2 regions of the Mesorhizobium sp. LSHC412B00 genome follow, and region 1 is predicted to be linked to the other one. Evidence: riboswitches for the same ligand, from Rfam matches in the RefSeq annotation. Region 1 holds a riboswitch; the other holds the start of a gene.
What was found. Region 1 has a riboswitch for thiamine pyrophosphate ahead of X757_RS135735 (YkoF family thiamine/hydroxymethylpyrimidine-binding protein). Riboswitches for the same ligand answer to the same signal wherever they lie in the genome.
Positions count from the first base shown of each region.

Region 1 (3,395 bases):
AGATCGGGCCGAAAGTTGTTCTTGGCATTGAGCATGTAGATGCCCAGCCCCTTCGCCGCCCCCGCATATTCGGCGAAGATCGCGCCGACGACGGCGTAGGTGATGGAGATGCGCAGCCCGGCGAAGAAATAGGGCAGCGCCGAAGGCAGGCGCGCCAGCCAGAAGATGCGCCAGCGCCCTGCCCCCATGGTGGCGAGCATCTGCGAAATCGCCTTGCTGGTCGCGGCAAAACCCTCGACCAGCGCCACCATCATCGGGAAGAAGGTAACGAGCGCCACAAGCAAGATTTTTGGCATCAGCCCGAAGCCGAACCACAGTACGATGAGCGGCGCAATCGCGACCAGCGGCAAGGTCTGGCTGACAATCAGCAGCGGAAACAGCGCGCGGCGCAGCGGGGCCAAGAAATCGACCAGCGCCGAAAGCACGAAGGTAGCGACCAACGAGCAGGCGAAGCCGGCTGATGTGGCGCGGATGGTGGGCAGCGTGTTGTCGGCAAGGGCAGCGCGATGCTCCCAGGCCTGCTGCAGCACGCGCGACGGCGCCGGCAGCATGGTGGGCGCAGCGCCACCATAGCGGGCGTAGAGCTCCCACGCCGCGAGGAGCAGGGCGGAGGCGCAGGCGGCGGGGATGGTCTTGGCGATGGCTGCGGCTAATCTCCCCCCTCGAGGGGGAGATGTCGCCGAAGGCGACAGAGGGCGTCGTCTCGCATAGAGCGCCCACGCCTTGCCGATGCGAAAAGGACGTCGGCGCTCCACGCGCTGGGACCCCCTCTGGCCTGCCGGCCATCTCCTGCTCGAGGGGGGAGATTCGTGGGCATCGCGGTCTTCGCCAATCGCCAATGGCTCCCCTCCTCTCTGTGCTGAGGGGTCAGAGGCATCTCCTCCACGCAATGGGTCAGATAAACCAGCCACGGCAATATCCTCAAGGAACGACGCTTGAGCCGCGGCTCAGACGGCGCTCGGGCTGTTCGCCGAGATCGTGATGTCGAGGGTGACGTGGCCGGCGCCGGGGCCGAAGCGGCAGAAGGCCTCGTTGAGCGTGGCAAACACCGCACCGGCATCGCCACGCAATTTGGTGCAGAAGTTCTTTGAGCGCTCAAAGACGCCGGACTGTTTCAGGAAATCGATGCAGCCGTAGATCTCGTCCATATGGTCGCCCGTGCCCATAACGTAGAGCGAGAACTGCGCCGCCACCGGCTGGCCGGTCGACGGCGTGGCCTGGACAGCGCGGATCGCGGCGATCTTGCGCTCGTCCAGCGGAATGGCGGGGCCGCCGGTCTCGTCGGAGCGGCAGATCGGATCGTCGGGCTCGCCCGGACAGCCGCGCGAGACCGCCGCCGAAAGCACGCAGTGCTTGCCGCTTTTGGCCGCCGCGACGAACAGGTCGCGCATGGCGGGAAACAGCACCTCGGGCGGCCCGACCATAAGGGTCGAGATGTCATCGGTTTCGATCCGCAGCCGGTCGCGCCAGGGATCGAGCGCGCCGAGCGCGCCGAGGATGACGCCGACGAAATCGTCGGTCATGGGATAAAGGGAAATCTGTGCGCCTGAAAACATCGCCCGCCTCGCTCCGCTGGTATTATCCAGATCAGCTTTAGGGTCCGAAGGCTTGCCGCCCTCATCTCAGCCCCGACGATACGGAGCACCCCTGTGGATGGGCGGGTTAAAGCACCGTTCGCGGCATTGGGGAAGCCGTTTGTTGAGGCACTGCGGGAAAGTGTTTTGGGCCAGACGTGCCGGGCGCCCGGGCGTTAACAGACGACTCGTCAGTTCGTTGCGTTATAACGTTTCCACGAACTTCTTATAACTGCGTTGAAATTCAAGCTGATAAACGTAATTATAAGAAAACGGCAGAGACTCCGCGCAGCCCTTACGGTTTCTGGATTTCCTTATCCGCGACCCCATCCGGACTGTGCTCCTGCATCGCTCGGGCTTGCCTGTGCTGGTCCCCTCGCCCCAGCGCTACGCCATCCACAAGCTGATCGTCGCCTCGCGACGCGGGCCGAGCGCTGGCGCCAAGCGGGAGAAGGATCTCCATCAAGCGCGCCTGCTGACCCAAGCGCTCGAAGCCACGCGTCGCCAGGACGACCTTGCCTTCGCCTTCATGGAAGCGTGGGACAAGGGCGAAAACTGGCGCGAGACGATCCGGGGCGGCTTGAACCTGTTCGACGCCGCCACGAGGGAAAACAGTCACACCATCCTGGGGAAATCCCTCCGCGAAATTGGTGCGACTCCTGAAGGATTCACGATGCGGGATTAGCTGAAGCGACCGCTGCTATATTCATTTCCATCGTCCCAACCGTACGAAATTGGCTTGACGCTTATTCGTACATAAAGTACGATATCTCTTTTCGCAGAGAGGAATGTCCTTGAGCACAGCGAACCATGTTGCCTTCGCCGATCTCTCTCGGCCTTTGCTGTCACCCCCGTCGTTGCCGCCGCCTTTGTTGCCGCCGCCTTTATTGCCGCCCCCTTTGTTGCCCTTGTCATTCGATCAGTGCCAACGCCTCGCCGGGGCCTGGCGAATGGCCAGCCAGGACATCGCCGACGACATCCGCTTCATCCGCCAATATCTGAAAGTCGTTGCCGAGAAGGACGAGAGGCTGTCGACCGGCACCCTTGTTCACAGCCGCGCCTATGTAGAGGCCTGCGCCGGCTGGCTGCCACAGACCGTGACGCGCTATCTGCGCCACCTGCGCCAGATCACCGAATGCGAACTGGCCATGACAGCTGCCGGCATTCGCTTTGCGCTGTCGAGTTATGCCTGGGAGGCATGAGGGCGCCTGTCGCCAAACACAAGGAATTGCGCTGCCCGTCGCAGGCGCAATTCGTCAGGTTGAGAGGCTCGGGCGCGCCTGAACGGCGGGCGCCAAGGATGGCCCGGCCAGCGAATTCCGGCCTTGCTTTATTTCGACTGGTCTTATTTCGACTTGGCCTTATTTCGATTTGGCTTTGCCGGACTTTGCGGCGGCAGGCTTCGCTGCCTTTGGCTTGGCGGCTGCCTTGGCGGGCTTGGCGTCAGCTTTCTTCGCCGCCTTTTTTGGCTTGGCGACCGCGCCATCGACTTCAGCCGTGGCCTGCTCCCAGTGTTCCTGATGCGCGCCTTCAGGCCGGCCGGCCTTTTCCCAGATCTCGTGCGCGCGCTGGCGAATGCGGTCCTGTTTGTCGTCCGTCACTTAAGCCTCCGTGGTTGGGTCCGGTCGGTTGGTCCAGATTCCACGAAAACATTAGCCGAAAATTCGGCCGGCGTCTTGAGTGACGAGACATCTCAGCGCGGGTCGGAAATCACCGCAACGCCGAGCAGCGCCGCTTTCTTGACGATCAGCCCCGCGAGGTCGGCATCCGAACGATCGGTGCCGGTGCGCTCCCGCAGGAGCGCGATCGCTTCCTTCATCG
Region 1 is NZ_AYWB01000035.1:1,980-5,374, forward strand. It holds gene X757_RS135740 (ABC transporter permease) at 1-692, opposite strand, end outside; gene X757_RS135735 (YkoF family thiamine/hydroxymethylpyrimidine-binding protein) at 948-1,556, opposite strand; TPP riboswitch at 1,547-1,659, opposite strand; partial or broken gene X757_RS135730 (GSU2403 family nucleotidyltransferase fold protein) at 1,870-2,259, shown strand; gene X757_RS135725 (hypothetical protein) at 2,525-2,776, shown strand; gene X757_RS135720 (DUF2934 domain-containing protein) at 2,936-3,175, opposite strand; gene X757_RS135715 (hypothetical protein) at 3,268-3,395, opposite strand, start outside.

Region 2 (3,395 bases), on a different contig from region 1:
CGACAGCGACAGCGCCACCGAAAGTAGCGCCGCCGAGAAGGCGAGACCGGCGCTGGTCAGCGTCGCCTGACGCACGGCACTCTCGCCCGCCAACCGGCCGAGATCGGCGTCGAGGCCGGACGCGACGGTGGCCGCCATTGGTCCGGCGACGAACAGCAAGGCGAGCACGATCAGGACGGCGTTGAACGCTGTTTCTGCTTTGCCGGCCAAGTGATAGCGGCGCGGCGCGACAGGCAAATTGGCGTCGCCGGTCATATTGGCGCCAAGCCGCGTCAGCGCCAGCATGACGGCAAAAGTCAGCGCGATCTGCAGCACCGTCAGCGTCACCGCTCGCGCCGGATCGAAGTCGAAACGCAGTGCCTGATAGATGGCGACTTCCAGCGTCGTCGCCGCCGGCCCGCCGCCGAGGATCAGGACGATGGTGAAGGAGGTGATGCAAAGCATGAAGACAAGCCCGGCGACGCCCGGCAGCGCGGCGCGCAGCACCGGCCACTCGATCAGCCGGAAGGCTGGCCTCGCTCCCATGCCGAGCTGGTTCGCCAGCCGCCATTGATCGGCCGGCACCGTGCCCAGCGCTTCGAGGAACAGCCGGGTGGCCAGCGGCAGGTTGAAGAAGACGTGGGCGACGAGGATGCCCGGCAGCCCATAGATGTCGGGCCAGCTCTGGCCACCGATCGCGGCGAGATAACCGGCGCGGCCGTAGAGCGCCAGTATGCCCAGCGCTGCGACAATCGCCGGCAAGGCAAGGGGCACAGTGAACAGCTGCAGGATGAAGCCGCGTCCGAAGAAGCGCGGATGCCGCGACAGCGCGCGGGCGACGAACAGCGCCGGTACGACGGAAAGCAGCATCGAGAGCGCAGCCTGCCAGAGCGTGAAGCGGACAACGCGCAGGAGATAGAGGTCAAAGGCGGACGCGGCGCCGGAAAGGTCGTGCGCGCCTTCGCGGATAAGGCCGGCGAAGGCGCCACCGATCAGCAGCGCGATTGCCGCAAGCGCGACAATGCCGGCCGTGATGCGGGGGTCAGAGCGTTGCACTCTTTACCGGGCGTCGCGTTCCTTCGCGCCCCCCTCTGTCCTGCCGGACATCTCCCCCACAAGGGGGGAGATCAGCTATTTCCGCGCCCCGCTTATTCCTGCAACCTTGGCGACTGGCGAAATCGCCGACGATAGCCAATCTCCCCCCTCGTGGGGGAGATGTCCGGCAGGACAGAGGGGGGCGCCGTAGGGCACTCATCTTTCGATCATACAGCCAAAGCTATTTGCTCATCACCGCCAGCCATTCATCCACCCAGGCCTTGCGATTTGCCGCGACCTCTTCCGGGCTGAACAGCAAGGTCTTCGCCGGCTTGACCAGCCTATCAAAAGCCGGATTGAGCGGCTTGTCGGTTTTCCCGGCCGGGAACATCCAGTTGGTCTCCGGAATGACATCCTGGAATTTCGGCCCGGTCATGAAGGCCAGGAACTTCGCCGCCAGCGGGCTCTTCGCGCCCGTGGTGGTGATGCCGGCGACCTCGACCTGCAGATACTCGCCCTCCTCGAACGACGCCGCCTGGAAGCGCCCGGTGTTCTCGGCCACCATGTGGTAGGCCGGCGACGTCGTATAGGAAAGCACCATCGGCGCCTCGCCCTTGGTGAACAGGCCGTAGGCCTCGCTCCAGCCCGGCGTCACCGTCAGCACTTTGCCCTTGAGTTTCGCCCAGGCTTCCGGCGCCTTGTCGCCATAGACCGACTTGACCCACAGCAGCAGGCCGAGGCCCGGCGTCGACGTCCTCGGATCCTGGATGACGATCTTGTCGGCGGCATCGCCCTCGACCAATTCCTTCAGGCTCTTCGGTGGGTTCTTCAGCTTCTCGGTGTCGTAGACGACGGCGAAATAGCCATAATCATAGGGCACGAAAGTGTCGTCGCTCCAGCCGCCCGGCACGTTGTTTTCAGCCACCGCGCCATGTCGGACAAACAGGCCGGAAGCCTTGGCTTCCGCGGTGAGGTTGGTGTCGAGACCAAGCACGATATCGGCCTTGGTCGAGGCACCTTCGAGCTTGACGCGGTTGAGCAGCGCGACGCCGTCGGCCACCGAGACGAAGTCGACGCTGCAGCCGCACTCGGCCTCGAATTCCTTCTTCACCTGGGGGCCCGGACCCCAGTCGGCAGTGAAACTCTCATAGGTATAGATCGTGAGTTTTTCCTGCGCGGACGCAGGGATTGCCAGTAGCGACACAGCAAGCCCCAGCGCTGGGACAAGACGGGACAAAAAAATGCGCATCGGCGCCTCCTTCATTCGTGTTGAAAGGAATTGAGGCGTCGGGCTGTCCGAAGCGTCTAATCCCTCCGCCGGTACAAACCGGATCAGGTTCAGCGGGTTGGCGAGACTGCCTCTCAGCCGGTCCGCGAAGATCGCGTCCGGCACCCCGTTAGAGCGTTTCGACACATAGGCCCGGCCAAGGTGCCACGCAAGCGGAAGTTTGCCCGAGCATGATCCCGGAAAGTGGAATCCGTTTCCGGAAAAAGATCATGCTCCAACAAAGAGTGACGGTGCCGCTTAGCCTTCCGTTTCGTCGGCGGGGCTGGTAAGGGCCAGCGGATATGAGCACATTCACCATCCTGCTTGGCGGCGATCTCGTCCGCACGCCGCGGCTCGACCGCCAGGTCGCGGGCACGCGCGTCATCGCCGCCGACGCCGGCATCGATCATGCCCGCCTGCTCGGCGTGATGCCGGAGCTGTGGGTCGGCGATTTCGATTCCGTGCCGGCGGACCTGCCTGCCGATCTCGCCGCCGTGCCGCGGGAGGTGTTTCCTCCCGAAAAGGACAAGACCGATGGCGAACTGGCGATCGCGGCGGCATTGGAACGCGGCGCCACCAGCCTGGTGCTGGCCGGCGCTTTCGGCGGCAAGCGCGCCGACCACGCCTTCCTCCATCTGGCGCTCAGCCTGCGGCTGGCCGAGGCCGGCACAAAATTGCTGTTGACCAGCGGAGCGCAGGAAGGCGCCCCTCTGCTGCCTGGCAAGGCCGGCTTCGACTATGCCGACGGAACGCTGTTTTCGGTGCTCGGCTTTTCCGATCTTTCGGGCCTCACCGTGTCCGGCGCGAAGTGGCCGCTCGACCATGTCGAGGTCGTGTTCGGCTCGTCGCTGACCATCTCGAACGAGGTCAAGTCCAACACGACCGGGGGCGGCCTCGAAATCGCGCTCGGCCATGGCCGCGCGCTGCTGCTCGCCCACCCCTACCCCTTGCCTGAAAGCTGACATGGCCCCGCCCCTTCTCAACCTCGACGGGATAAGACTGACCTTTGGCGGCACGCCGCTGCTCGATGGCGCCGAACTGACGGCGTCCGCCGGTGACAAGATCGCGCTCGTCGGCCGCAACGGCTCCGGCAAGTCGACGCTCCTGAAGATTG
Region 2 is NZ_AYWB01000021.1:73,782-77,176, forward strand. It holds gene thiP (thiamine/thiamine pyrophosphate ABC transporter permease) at 1-1,035, opposite strand, end outside; gene thiB (thiamine ABC transporter substrate binding subunit) at 1,256-2,263, opposite strand; TPP riboswitch at 2,307-2,421, opposite strand; gene X757_RS139135 (thiamine diphosphokinase) at 2,584-3,243, shown strand; gene X757_RS139130 (ABC-F family ATP-binding cassette domain-containing protein) at 3,245-3,395, shown strand, end outside.
Region 2: another riboswitch for thiamine pyrophosphate. It lies ahead of thiB (thiamine ABC transporter substrate binding subunit); the one in region 1 lies ahead of X757_RS135735 (YkoF family thiamine/hydroxymethylpyrimidine-binding protein).